One region of the Acidovorax sp. ST3 genome, then DNA from elsewhere that is predicted to be linked to it. Evidence: predicted binding sites of a transcription regulator. Region 1 holds the regulator's gene; each other region holds the start of a gene.
What was found. Region 1 encodes FNR, which switches genes on or off when oxygen is low (the NO sensors DNR and NnrR bind a similar motif). Its sites were predicted from a motif close to TTGATNNNNATCAA; they were not measured.

Region 1 (3,438 bases):
CAATGCGGGCTTCATGCGCGAGCAGGTCTGCAAGTACATGTGCCCTTATGCGCGCTTTCAGAGCGCGATGTTTGATAAAGACACGCTGATCGTTACCTACGACCCTGAACGTGGCGAGCAGCGTGGTCCGCGCAAGAAGAGCATCGACTACAAAGCCCAGGGGCTGGGCGATTGCATTGACTGCTCGCTCTGTGTGCAAGTCTGTCCGGTAGGCATCGACATCCGCAAGGGCTTGCAGTACGAATGCATCGGCTGTGGCCTGTGCGTGGACGCCTGCAACACCGTGATGGACAAGATGCAGTACCCGCGTGGGCTCATCCGCTATTCGACCCAGAACGGCGTGGCCAAGCACTGGACGCAGTCGCAGATGTTGCGCCGCGTGCTGCGTCCCCGCGTGCTGATTTACAGCGCCGTGCTGGTCACCCTCTGCGTGGCCATGTTGGCCAGCCTGGTGGTGCGCACGCCGCTAAAGGTGGATGTGGTGCGGGACCGCGCTGCGCTCTCGCGCATCGTGGCAGGTGGCAAGCTGGAGAACATTTACCGGCTGCAGATCATGAATGCCACCGAGGGCGAGCAGCGTTATCGCATCAGCGCGCGGGGCCTGGATAGGCTCGAAGTGGCTTCCGAGGCTGAAGTGGACATTGGCGCGGCAGAGTCTCGCTGGGTGGCCGTGCGGTTGCAGATTCCTTATGGTTCCGCCACGCCCGGGTCACATGCCGTTCAGTTTGATGTGCAGGCCGTAGGAGCAGCGGCTCATGTGACGGAAAAATCCGTGTTCCTTGTACCGCGTTGAGCGGTATTCCGGTGGGGCCCTTCGGGGCCGCACTTTGACCGATATTGTTGAGGAGTAAAGCACCATGTCTTCAAACCCTGCCATTGCAACCCCGGCGGCAACCGTACCCTGGTGGAAGTTTGGCCATGTGTGGCTGGTGATTGCCGGGCCTCTGATCGTGATCGTGGCGGGCTTTGTGACGCTGTGGCTGGCGATTTCGCGGCCCGACCCCGTGGTGGCGGAGGACTACTACCGCCAGGGCATCGAAATCAACAAGACACTGGTGGCGCCGGAAAAGAGTCTGGCGCCGGCCCTCAAGGCCCGCAACCACGCGGCCACCCCCGTGCAGGACCAACCACGCTGAAAACCCCAGGGTCGCGCACCCGGGCGACCCCGGCAGCACCAGGAGACAGAACCGATATGTGGACGCAACGCCTGATGTGGATTGCATGGCCCGCCTTTTTGATGGCGGGTGTGCTGGAGATGCTGGTTTTTGCCATGGTGGACCCCCAGGACCTGCATTGGTTCGGGCAGCCTCTGGCGCTGTCGCGGCAGGGGGTGTACACCCTCGCATTTTTTGTGTTCTGGGCCATCACCATGGCCACCAGCGCGTTGACCACGCTGCTGTCCATGTCACCGTTTGAGGTCAACCGCTGTCCCGTGCCCGACGGGGAGCGGCCTGACGATTGCCGCAAGACATCATCTTGCTCCTGAGTCTTTTCGCCAGTTGATGCAGGCATGCGGTGCATGCCGTTTTAGAAGAGACAGGCGGATTTTGTATGGGCCCAACCCTCAGCCTAGGAGGGACCGTAATCAGTGGCAGGTCTGCTGGCTGTTCACAATGCGTCGCAGGGCATCGGTGTCAAGGATGCGCACATGGCGCTGTTTGACCTCCACGATGCCTTCTTCCACAAATTTAGAGAAGGTGCGGCTCACTGTTTCAAGTTTGAGGCCCAGGTAGCTGCCGATCTCTTCGCGCGTCATGCGCAGCACCAGTTCTGATTGCGAGAAGCCCCGTGCATGCAGGCGCTGCACCAGGTTGAGCAAGAAGGCCGCCAGCCGCTCCTCGGCACGCATGCTGCCCAGCAGCAGCATCACACCATGTTCGCGCACGATCTCGCGGCTCATGATCTTGTGCACGTGGTGCTGCAGGGCCGTGACTTCGCGGGAAAGTTCTTCGATGCGGTCGAAAGGCATGACGCAGACCTCGGCATCCTCAAGGGCCACCGCGTCACAGGTATGGTGGTCGTTCACGATGCCGTCCAGCCCGATGATCTCCCCCGCCATCTGAAAACCTGTGACTTGGTCGCGACCGTCTTCGGTGGCCACGCAGGTCTTGAAAAAACCGGTGCGGATGGCATACAGGGACGTGAAGGACTCGCCATTGCGAAACAGCGTGCCGCCGCGCTTGACCTTGCGGCGGACAGCAACGACCTCGTCAATGCGCTGCAGTTGCTCTTCGTTCAAGCCCACGGGCATGCACAGCTCGCGGAGGTTGCAGTTGGAGCAGGCGACTTTGATGGTGAGCGGGTTCATAGACACATGGGCTTGGGTTAGCGGTCAAGCATATCGCGCTTGCCGTACACGAACCTGAATACAGGGCGCGGGCAAGCGGCTGACCTTCATCAAATTGTCGCCGTATCGCTTGCGGGTTCACTTGATGCAGGTCAAGGACATGTCCCAGAGCCTACGGCACAGTCAAGGTGTACGCAAGGAAATTTCCCCATGACTGCTGTTTCGCCAGACCTTCTGCGCCGCTTTGACGTGCCAGGGCCCCGCTATACATCCTATCCAACGGCCGACCGTTTCGTGGAGGCGTTTGGTCAGGAAGACTACGTGCTGGCGCTGCAACAGCGCCGCTCGGGCACGCTGGCCAAGGCCATGCCGCTGTCCCTGTACGTGCACATCCCGTTTTGCGAATCCCTGTGCTACTACTGCGCCTGCAACAAGATCATCACCAAGCACCATGACCGCGCCGAGGTCTACTTGCGCTACCTGAGCCGCGAGATCGACCTGCACACCGCGCACTGTGGCGTGGGACAGGTGGTGAGTCAACTGCACCTGGGTGGAGGCACGCCCACCTTCCTCTCCGATGCGGGCCTGCGAGAGCTGATGGCCATGCTCAAGCGCAGCTTCACGCTGGCGCCTGGGGGGGAATACTCCATCGAGGTGGACCCTCGCACCGTCAATGCAGAGCGTCTTGCACTGTTGGCTGAGCTGGGTTTTAACCGGCTGAGTTTTGGCGTGCAGGACTTTGATGCCGAAGTGCAGAAGGCTGTGCACCGCATCCAGCCCGCCGAACAGGTGTTTGCGCTGGTGGAGTCTGCGCGTTCGTTGGGCTTTGACTCGGTGAATGTGGATTTGATCTACGGCCTGCCGCGCCAGACGCCCGAGTCTTTTGACCGCACGCTGGCCCAGGTGGCGCAACTGCGGCCTGACCGCATCGCGCTGTATGCTTACGCGCACCTGCCAGAGCGTTTCAAGCCACAGCGCCGCATCATCTCTGCGGAGTTGCCCACGGGCGCGAGCAAGCTCTCCATGTTGTCGCGCTCGCTCGATGCCTTCATGGATGCTGGATACGCGTACGTGGGCATGGACCACTTTGCGCTGCCCACCGACGCCCTTGCCGTGGCCAAGCGCCAGGGGCGCCTGCACCGCAACTTCCA
Region 2 (3,438 bases), 190 kb from region 1:
GTGACGGTGCCCGATGCCTGGCCGTACGACAGGCCCAGCAGCACAAAGCCCAGCAGCAGGAACATGGTGCTGCCCACTTCACCAGTGTTGAGCAACACCGGCGCCATGAAGCTGAATACCCCGATCAACACGGCCATGCCGCCCAGCAGCTTGCGGCGGCCCAGGTGGTCTGACAGCCAGCCGGACACCATGATGGCGCCCGCCGCGAGGAACGCGCCGACGATCTGCACGCCCAGGATCTGGGTCACGGGCTGCTCGGAGTACAGGGTGATCCACGACAGCGGGAACACAGTGACCAGATGGAACAGCGCAAAGCTGGCCAGTGCAGCAAAAGCCCCCAGCAGCACGTTGCTGCCTTCGTCGCGCATGACGCGGCTCACCGGCACCGGCTGCAACTCACGCTCCTTGAGCAGTTCAGAGTACGACTGCCCCACCACCAGGCGCAGACGCGCAAACAGGGCCACCACGTTCACCGCAAAGGCCACAAAAAACGGATAGCGCCAGCCCCAGGCCAGAAACTCCTGCACCGTGAGGCTGCTGTACAGGTAGGCAAACAGGCCAGCAGCCAGCACAAAGCCCAGCGGTGCGCCCAACTGGCCGATCATGGCGTACCAGCCCCGGCGCTCCTTGGGGGCCGACATGGCCAGCAGCGACGGCAGGCCGTCCCACGACCCGCCCAGTGCGAGCCCTTGGCCCACACGCAGGATCAGCAAGGCCACGATGGCGGCGGTGCCCGCATCCTTGTAGCCCGGCAAAAACGCCATGCCCACGGTGCAGACGCCCAGCATGAACAGCGCAATGGTCAGCTTGGTGCCCCGCCCCCAGCGCCGCTGGATGGCCATGGAGATGGCGGTACCCACCGGGCGCACCACGAACGCAACGGCCAGCAGCGCAAAGGCCATCAGCGTACCGTCCAGGCGAGACATAAAGGGAAACAAGAAGGATGGGAAGACAAGAACGCAGGCGATCCCGAAAACGAAGAAGTCGAAATACTCGGACGAGCGTCCGATGATCACGCCCACAGCGATTTCGCTGGGGGTGACGTCCTCATGCGTATCAGCCCGCGAGAGAGAGGCGGCGCTTTCGTGAAAACCGGCCGCAGGGTAAGTGGCAGTGGCGGGGCTGCTCATGAACATGGCTCCTTGACGTTGTGTAGCTAACTCAGACCGTTCCGTTCTACACGCAACTTCTGTGAGCCACAAGTGCGGTTTCACTATGCCGGCTGCAGGAAATGTCCTTCAAAGCCCTCGAATGCACCACATTGGTGCAAAAACAGCCTGCGCGTTTGACCTTGGACAAAATGTCCAATCGACAAAAAAGCTAGCGCTAGTACATTCGCACACATCCCGTTATCCGCGTTTACCCTGAAACGCATTGATCGCGCTCTTCACATGCTCAAACTTCCCCAACTTCGTGGGCCCACCTGGCTGCTCGCCCTGACAGCGCTGGGCAGCCTGGCAGGCTGCAGCAAGGCTGTCGTGCTCAACCCGGCCGGTGACGTCGCTGCCCAGCAGGGCCAGATGGTCATCACAGCCACGCTGCTGATGCTGATCATCATCGTGCCCGTGATCGCGCTCACCCTGCTGTTTGCCTGGAAATACCGCCAGGGCAACACCGAGGCAGAGTACGACCCGGAATGGCACCACTCCACCACGCTGGAGTTGGTGATCTGGACGGTGCCGCTGCTGATCATCATTGCGCTGGGCGCCATCACCTGGATCGGCACCCACAAGCTGGACCCCTACCGGCCTCTCGACCGCATCGACGCGCAGCGCGCCGTGCCCGCCGATGTGAAGCCGCTCGAAGTGCAGGTGGTGGCCATGGACTGGAAATGGCTGTTCTTCTACCCCGAGCAAGGCATCGCCACCGTCAATGAAGTGGCCGCCCCGGTGGACCGCCCCATCCTGTTCAAGCTGACGGCCACGTCCACCATGAACGCGTTTTACGTGCCCGACCTGGCCGGCATGATCTACGCCATGCCCGGCATGCAGACCGAGCTGAACGCGGTGATCAACAAGCCTGGCGTGTTCAAGGGCATGTCGTCGCACTACAGCGGCGCGGGCTTCTCGGGCATGACGTTCAAGTTCCATGGCCTGAGCAATGAAGACTTTGCCCAGTGGGTGCAGAAAGCCAAGACCGAAGGCAAGCCGCTCGACAAGGGCACCTACCTGAACCTCGTCAAGCCCAGCGAGCGCGACCCGGTGCAGCGCTTCGCCTCGGTGGAAGAAGGCCTGTACGACAAGGTGCTCAACCGCTGCGTCGAAGACGGAAAGATGTGCATGCACCACATGATGGCAATTGATGCCCAGGGCGGCGACGCCTATGTGCGCGCCATGGGGCTGAACCTGCCCCAGGACGTCTGCACCGTGCAAAACGCCGCCCAGGTGGTGGCCGCACTCGAATCCCGCAACGCACCGGCCTCCGCATCCGGCGCCAGCATCCGTCAATGAGCTTCCCTATGACCTCCGAAACCCTTTCTCCATCCCACTGGGCGCTGGGCCGCCTGAGCTGGGACGCCGTGCCCATGGCGCACGAGCCCATTGTGTTGTGGACCTTCATTGCCGTGGTCCTGGGCGGCCTCGTCGTCATGGCGGGTATCACCAAATTCCGCCTGTGGGGCCCCCTGTGGCGCGACTGGCTCTGCAGCATTGACCACAAGCGCATCGGCATCATGTACATGATCCTGGGCCTGGTGATGCTGCTGCGCGGCTTTGCCGACGCGGTGATGATGCGCCTGCAGCAGGCCATGGCCTTTGGCGACAACATGGGCTACCTGCCGCCGCACCACTACGACCAGATCTTCACCGCCCACGGCGTGATCATGATCTTCTTCGTGGCGATGCCGCTGGTCACCGGGCTGATGAACTACCTGGTGCCGCTGCAGATCGGCGCGCGCGACGTGTCCTTCCCGTTCCTGAACAACTTCAGCTTCTGGATGACAACGGCCGGCGCCGTGCTGGTGATGGTGTCGTTGTTCCTGGGCGAGTTCTCCACGTCCGGCTGGCTGGCGCTGTCCAACCTGGGGGCGCAGAGCCCCAGCACCGGTCTGGACTACTACATCTGGGCGCTGCAGATTGCCGGGGTGGGTACGACGCTCTCGGGCATCAACCTGATCGTGACCATCATCAAGATGCGCGCGCCGGGCATGAGCCTGATGAAGATGCCCGTATTCACCTGGACGGCCCTGTGTACCAACGCACTGATCGTGGCGTCCTTCCCCGTGCTGACGGCTGCGCTGGTGCTGATGTCGCTGGACCGCTACGTGGGCACCAACTTCTTCACCAACGAGCTGGGCGGCAACCCCATGCTCTACGTGAACCTGATCTGGATCTGGGGCCACCCTGAGGTCTACATCCTGGTGCTGCCGGCCTTCGGCGTGTTCTCCGAAGTGGTCGCCACCTTCAGCAAGAAGCGCCTGTTCGGCTACACCTCCATGGT
Region 3 (3,438 bases), on a different contig from region 1:
GCCTGCAGGTTGCCCACGCCGCGCATCAGTGCAAACGCCCGATCGGGCAGCAGGCCCACGCCCAGGCCGTTGTCGATCATGCGGCACATGGCATCGAGCCCCGTGACCTGGATGCGTTGGCGCAGCGGGCGCCCGGCAGCGGCTGCGGCTGCGCGCATGGCCAGGCTGATGCTGCTGTTGGCGTGCAAGCCCACGATGTCCCAGTCCAGGACTTCTTCAAAATTAATAGCATCCAGCGCAGACAATTCATGCGCTCGGGGCACAACCAGCACCAGATTGTCAGCGCGGTAGGGGCGGGATTGCAGCGCCAGGGCACCGCCACTGTTCGCCATGCCGACGTTGCAAATGCCCAGGTCGGCGGCGCCTTCTTGCACCGCGTGCAGCACGTCGCTGGAGAGATGCTCCTGCAGATCGATCTTGATCTGGCTGTGCTCGCGCGCGAAGGCGCCCAGGTCTTCTGGTAGAAACTGGAAGATGGCCGAAATGTTGGCGTGCATGCGGACATGGCCGCGCACGCCGTCGGCGTATTCGCTCAGCTCGCCCTGCATGCGCTCCAGGCCGAACAGCACGGTGCGCGCATGGTGCAGGAGGCTCTCGCCAGCGGGCGTGAGCGTCACGCCCCGGCTGTGGCGGTAGAGCAGGGCCGTGTCCACGGCCGTTTCCAGATCCGACAGGCGCTTGCTCACGGCCGACGCCGCGATGAATTCGCGCTCGGCCGCACGGCCGATACTGCCGAGCTCGCACACAGCCACAAACAATTGCAGCGAGGTGAGGTCAATACGGCGCGCAAAACTGCGCTCGGAGCTTTTCATGGGGTTTTGACTTCTCAAAAAGAGAAGGTTTCATATTTTCTCCCCATTGTTGATAGTTTGTCATCGCGATACGCGATGGCCGCGATGCCGTTCTGCGCTAGAACTGCTCTCCTGGCGCACAGAACGACACCGAGGCTCAGGCCGCGCAGGTGCTGCCGTGTTCGGGCACCGAGGCCCGCCAACGCAGTTCGTGCTCAATGCGCTGGCGCAACCGGTCGGCAGCATCCATTTCGCCATGCACCACATACACCTGGTCGGGCGCGTGGCCCATGCTGCGCAGCCAGGCGATGAGCTGGTTGCCGTCCGCATGGGCCGATGCGGAAGACAGCTTGACCACTTCGGCTCGAACAGCCACGTCCTGGCCGTGGATGCGGATGTTTTTCTCGCCCTCGGCCAGGCGGGCGCCGCGCGTGCCCGGCGCCTGGTGCCCGGTCAGGATGATCATGTTGCGGTGGTCGCCCGCGTGCAGCGCCAAGTGGTGCAGTACGCGGCCCCCGGTGGCCATGCCGCTGGCCGACAGAATGACCATGGGCCCATGCAGCCGGGCCAAGCCTTTGGATTGTTCCGTCGTCTGGACCATGGTGGCGCCATGTTCCAGCGCCTGCACTTCGCGCCCGCTCAGGCGGTGTTCCTGCATGTGGTGCTGGAACAGCCCCGTGGTGCTCACAGCCATGGGGCTGTCCAGGAACACTTTGAGCGATGCGGGTACCACGCCCTGTGCCTTCAGCAACCCGATGGCGTGCAGCACGACCTGTGCGCGGCCCACGGCGAACACGGGCACCACGGCGATACCCCCGCGTGCAGCCAGGCGCTGCAGGGCGGGGCCCAGTTCGTCGAGCAGGCCCTCAGGCGGGTGCTCGCGGTCGCCGTAGGTGGATTCGATGAGCACCGTGTCCGCCTGTGGCGAGGCGTCTGGTGGGTTCATCAGCAAGTCGTCCGGCCGACCCAGGTCGCCGGAGAACAGGATGCGCCTGCCTCCCACCTCCAGCAGCACGCTGGCCGCCCCCAGGATGTGGCCCGCAGGCGAAAAGGTCACGCGCCAGCCGGGCAAGGGCTCGAAGGCTTTGTGGAACGGATGGATCTGGAACTGCTTGAGGCAGTGCAGTGCATCCAGCCGGGTATACAGGGGCAGGGCGGGGCTGTGGCTGCTGAGCTGGTGGCGGTTGAGGAAGGCGGCGTCTTCTTCCTGCAGGTGCCCGCTGTCAGGCAGCAGGATGGTGCACAGGTCGCGCGTGCCCGGCGTGCAATGGATGGCGTGGGTATAGCCGTCGCGCGCCAGCAAGGGCAGGTAGCCGCTGTGGTCCAGGTGGGCGTGGGTCAGCAACACGGCGTCGATCTGGTGTGGCGTGACAGGCAGGGGCTGCCAGTTGCGCAGGCGCAGTTGCTTGTAGCCCTGGAAAAGACCGCAATCGACCAGCAGGCTTTTGCCGTTGTAGTGCACCAGGTACTTGGAACCGGTGACAGTGCCGGAGCCGCCCAGGAAGGTGATGTTGACGTTCATGCCGATGCCTCTTGTTCCTTGTGTAACGGAATGCGGCCCCAGAGCCGCCGTGCGGGCTTTCATGCTACTGCGCAGGTGGTCCGGGGGGCGGCGGCTAGCGGGCGGATTCTTGCCTCAGATCAAGAAAATCCCGCTGGCAATGTTTTTCTGTTGCAGATCCTTTGGCGGTACTACAGTGGGGAGCCCAACTCCTGATGCCCCGTTTGGCGGGACCTTCATCCAAAAAGGTTGAGGTATGGAACCCAGATTTTCCTGTCACGCACATGGCGCCTTGTTGGCAGCGGTTTTGCTGTCCTGTGGAGCGGGCGCGCGAGCGCAGGCCCCGGATGAACCGCCAGAGTGGGCTGATGAGGCGCCCGTTTTGTCGCGCTGGCTGGAAGAGGGCTACGCGGCCGAAGCGCGTCGCCAGCCGCACCGCGCAGCGCAGCGGTACTGCGAAGCGGCGCGCTATGGCAGCGTGGAGGCGCAATACCGATTGGGCCGCCTGCTGATGCAGGGGCGCGATGTAGTGCCTGATCCGGTGGCCGCCGCCACTTTGCTGGCTTTGGCCGCGCAGCGTGGGCACGAAAAGGCGCGCAGCTTGGCCGAAGGCCTTGTGCCAGGCGACCGTCTGCCGGACTGCTTGACCACGGGCGAGGCGCCTCGGCTGGGGGTGCGCGATTCTGCCCAGGAGGTCGTACCCCACGATGTGGTGGACCGCTACGTCAGCAACCTGCCCGACGACAAGCGCCGCCATGCTGAGCTGGTGCAGCGGCTAGCCCCCCGCTTCGAAGTGGACCCGCGACTGGCGCTGGCCATCGTGCGGTCGGAGTCCAACTTCCAGGCCCGGGCGCTGTCGTCCAAGAATGCGCAGGGGCTGATGCAACTGATCCCCGAGACCGCAGAGCGCTTTGGCGTGCGCGACGTGTGGAACCCTGAGCAGAACGTGCGTGGCGGGCTGACCTACCTGCGGTGGCTGCTGGACCGTTTTGGGGGGGATGTGGCGCTGGCCTCGGCCGCCTACAACGCGGGCGAAAAAGCAGTGGAGCGCCATGGCGGCGTGCCGCCCTACGGCGAGACGCGCGAGTACGTGCGCCGCATTCTGGGCTTCTACCGCGCGCCTCTGCACGAGCGGCCTGGCAAGGC
Region 4 (3,438 bases), on a different contig from region 1:
TGCGTGCATGGCCACATCAGTCCCGTTGCCCATGGCCATGCCCACATCGGCCGCCGCCAGCGCGGGGGCATCGTTAACGCCGTCGCCCACCATCGCCACATGATGGTGCTTGCCATCGGTGCCCTGTTGCAACGCAGCCACCTTGGCCGCCTTGTCGCCCGGCAACACCTCGGCCATCACCTCGCCCGCGGCCGGGTCCAGCCCCAGTCGACGCGCCATGGCCTCGGCCGCGCCCCGGTTGTCGCCCGACACCATCACGGTGCGAATGCCGCGCGCCTTGAGCGCCGCCAGCGCCTCGCGCGCGCCCGGCTTGGGCTCGTCGCCAAAGGCCATCAATGCCCGCAGCGCCAACCCTTCCGTGACCCGCTGGGCCACGGCGGACACCGTGGCGCCTTCGCGCTGCAACGCCTCCGCGCGGTCTGACAGCGGGCCCAGGCCCACCCCCAGCTCCTGCATCCAGCGCAGGCTGCCCACCAAGTAGCTCTCGCCGTCCACCTCGCCCTCGGTGCCGCGCCCGGGCACGGCGCGCACATCCTGCGCGGTGGCCACGTTGATCTGCCGCTCGCCCGCAGCCGCCACTACCGCGCGCGCCAGCGGGTGTTCACTGCCACTTTGCACAGCGGCCACCGCCGCCATCACCGCGCTGTCATCCAGGCCAGGCACCACCTCAAACGCCGTGAGCCGGGGCTGGCCCACGGTCAGCGTGCCGGTCTTGTCAAAGGCCACCGTGTCCACCTTGTGCGCCAGCTCCAGCGCCTGCACGTCCTTGATCAGGATGCCGTGTTTGGCCGCCACGCCCGTGCCCGCCATGATGGCCGCGGGCGTGGCCAGCCCCAGCGCACAGGGGCAGGCAATCACCATCACGGCCACGGCGTGGATCAGCGCCGCCTCCAACCCCGCACCCATGGCCAGCCAGCCCGCCAGGGTCACCAGCGCCACCACCAGCACCACCGGCACAAAAATGGCCGACACCTGGTCCACCAACCGCTGGATGGGCGCCTTGGCCGCCTGCGCGTCTTCCACCAGCCGGATGATCTGGGCCAGCACCGTCTCGGCACCCACGGCCGTCACCGCCATCACGATGCGGCCATCGCCGTTGATCGAGCCACCCGTCAGCGCCGCGCCCACGTCGCGCGCCACCGGCAGGGGCTCACCGGTCAGCATGGATTCGTCCACCTGCGTGTGGCCCTCGTGCACCGTGCCATCCACGGGGATGCGCTCGCCAGGCCGCACGACCAATTGGTCGCCCACCAGCACCTCGGACACGGGTACATCCACCTCGCCCTGCTTGGTGAGCAAATGCACCACATCGGGCCGCAGCGCATGCAGCGCACGGATGGCCGCCGTGGTCTGGCGCTTGGCGCGCGCCTCCAGCCACTTGCCCAGCAGCACCAGCGTGACCACCACGGCCGACGCCTCGAAGTACAGGTGCGGCACATGCCCCGGGTGGTCCGTGGGCGCCGTGAGCCACAGCCACATCGACAGGCCCCAACCCGCGCTGGTGCCCAGCGCCACCAGCAAGTCCATGTTGCCGCTCAGCGCCTTGGCCGCATGCCAGCCCGCCTTGTAAAACCGTGCCCCCAGGATGAACTGCACCGGCGTGGCCAGCACAAACTGCACCCAGGCGGGCAGCATCCAGTGCTGGCCGAGCAGGTCACCGATCATGGGCAGCACCAGCGGCGCCGACAGCAGCAGGCCAATGCCCACGGGCATGAAGCCCGCCCAGGGTGACAAGTCCTCAGGCGCGTCCTCCTGCCCCGCCGCACGCGGCTCGTAGCCCGCATTGCGCACCGCGCGGCGCAGGACCGCCTCCATGGCCGCGGCGTCAGCGCCTACCTGCGTGACAAAGGCAATGCGCGCAGACTCGGTCGCCAGATTGACCGAGGCCTCCTGCACGCCCGGCACCTTGCGCAGCGCGCGCTCCACGCGGCCCACGCAGCTTGCGCAGGTCATGCCAGAAATGCCCAGGTCCAGCGAGTGCACAGACCCGGGCGCGGTGTTGAGGGGGGTGGTGATGGTGTTCATGGCCGGGATGCTGATCCTTGACGTGATGGCAAGGTCAAGCATTGATATTGATCAACCCTCACATCATGAGTGTCTTGAGCGGTGTTTGACTCTGCCACGATGTCAAGCTTCAACATTCGCTTCGGTCGCATCCACGGCCACATTTCCAAACCCAACAAGGACACCCCATGGCAACCACCACCACGACTTTCCAAGTGCAGGGCATGACCTGCGGCCACTGCGAACGCGCCGTCACCCAGGCCGTGCAGCAGATAGATCCCGACGCCCAGGTGCGCATCGACCGCGCCAGCGGCAAGGTGGACGTGGACAGCACCGCCCCCCGCGAGGCCCTGGCCGCCGCCATTGCCGAAGAAGGCTACACCGTCGCGGCCTGAGCGCCACGCCACCACGCACCCAGCGAGGGCCACACCATGACCACGCCCCATTCCCCAGATGCCGCGCCGACCACGCGCGCCAAGGCCGCAGCACCCCGCCCCATCGCCTGGCCTGTGCCCATCGGCGTCGCTGCCAAGCGCGCAGGCATCTCGGCGCGCATGGTGCGGCACTACGAATCGCTGGGCCTCATCAACGGCGTGGCGCGCACCGACAGCGGCTACCGCCAGTACACCGAGGCCGACGTGCACGCCCTGCACTTCATCCGCCGCAGCCGCGACCTGGGCTTTTCGATGGAAGAAATCGCCGAACTGCTGGGCCTGTGGCACGACCGCAGCCGCGCCAGCAGCCAGGTCAAGCGCATCGCGCAGCAGCATATTGACGACCTGAGCGAACGCATCGCCCAGATGCAGGCCATGCAGCGCAGCCTGCAAACGCTGGTGTCCTGCTGCCAGGGCAACGACCGGCCGGACTGCCCCATCCTGGACGATCTGGCCTCCGGGCAGGCAGAACAACACGCCCCCCGGGCCTTGCGCAAAACACTACCAAATCAATAGCTGTTTGCGCATATTCCACTAGCGCTTGGAGCAGTTTTTGCTTGAAACCTGCGCTGCCAAGCCCTTCAGGCGCCCGCCGACCGCGCAGGGGGTTTGGCTTTGCCAACGGCGGCCTTTCGGCGTGCTGGCAGCGCCGGTGCAGTCCCCGCCTCGGCGGTTGACACCGGAGTCTGCCCAGGCCGCCGCAGCACCCCCTCACACAGCGTCGCAATGCACTGCTGCGCCACCTGCTCGGGCGTGTATTCGCCATCGGGCTGGTACCAGCGGCCGATCCAGCTGAGCGCTCCGGCAATCACAAAGGCCGTCATCTTCGGGTCGCAGGGCTGCAGCGATCCCTCGGCCACACCCTCGGCCACGAGGCGGCGGAACTCCTGGTCGATGGCGGACTTGAGGCGGCGCAGCTCCTTGCGGCTTTCGGGGGGCAGCTGCTCATCGCCCACACGGATCAGGCACATGCCGAAGTCCATGGTGACGATGCGCGCAT

Region 2: cyoA (ubiquinol oxidase subunit II) is a predicted target of FNR. The motif match lies at 1,286-1,299, and genes of this name have one in related genera.
Region 3: DNK89_RS05995 (MBL fold metallo-hydrolase RNA specificity domain-containing protein) is a predicted target of FNR. The motif match lies at 2,423-2,436, and genes of this name have one in related genera.
Region 4: DNK89_RS14085 (cation-translocating P-type ATPase) is a predicted target of FNR. The motif match lies at 2,067-2,080, and genes of this name have one in related genera.

Annotation. Positions count from the first base shown of each region.
Region 1 covers NZ_QKVP01000005.1:264,030-267,467, forward strand. The annotation lists gene ccoG (cytochrome c oxidase accessory protein CcoG) at 1-793, shown strand, start outside; gene DNK89_RS17380 (FixH family protein) at 858-1,136, shown strand; gene DNK89_RS17385 (hypothetical protein) at 1,193-1,486, shown strand; gene fnr (fumarate/nitrate reduction transcriptional regulator Fnr) at 1,586-2,308, opposite strand; gene hemN (oxygen-independent coproporphyrinogen III oxidase) at 2,498-3,438, shown strand, end outside.
Region 2 covers NZ_QKVP01000005.1:70,690-74,127, reverse strand. The annotation lists gene DNK89_RS16450 (MFS transporter) at 1-1,130, opposite strand, end outside; gene cyoA (ubiquinol oxidase subunit II) at 1,392-2,450, shown strand; gene cyoB (cytochrome o ubiquinol oxidase subunit I) at 2,459-3,438, shown strand, end outside.
Region 3 covers NZ_QKVP01000002.1:225,461-228,898, reverse strand. The annotation lists gene DNK89_RS06000 (LysR family transcriptional regulator) at 1-812, opposite strand, end outside; gene DNK89_RS05995 (MBL fold metallo-hydrolase RNA specificity domain-containing protein) at 949-2,313, opposite strand; gene DNK89_RS05990 (lytic transglycosylase domain-containing protein) at 2,675-3,438, shown strand, end outside.
Region 4 covers NZ_QKVP01000004.1:300,401-303,838, forward strand. The annotation lists gene DNK89_RS14085 (cation-translocating P-type ATPase) at 1-2,025, opposite strand, end outside; gene DNK89_RS14090 (heavy-metal-associated domain-containing protein) at 2,193-2,399, shown strand; gene cueR (Cu(I)-responsive transcriptional regulator) at 2,436-2,954, shown strand; gene DNK89_RS14100 (TetR/AcrR family transcriptional regulator) at 3,020-3,438, opposite strand, start outside.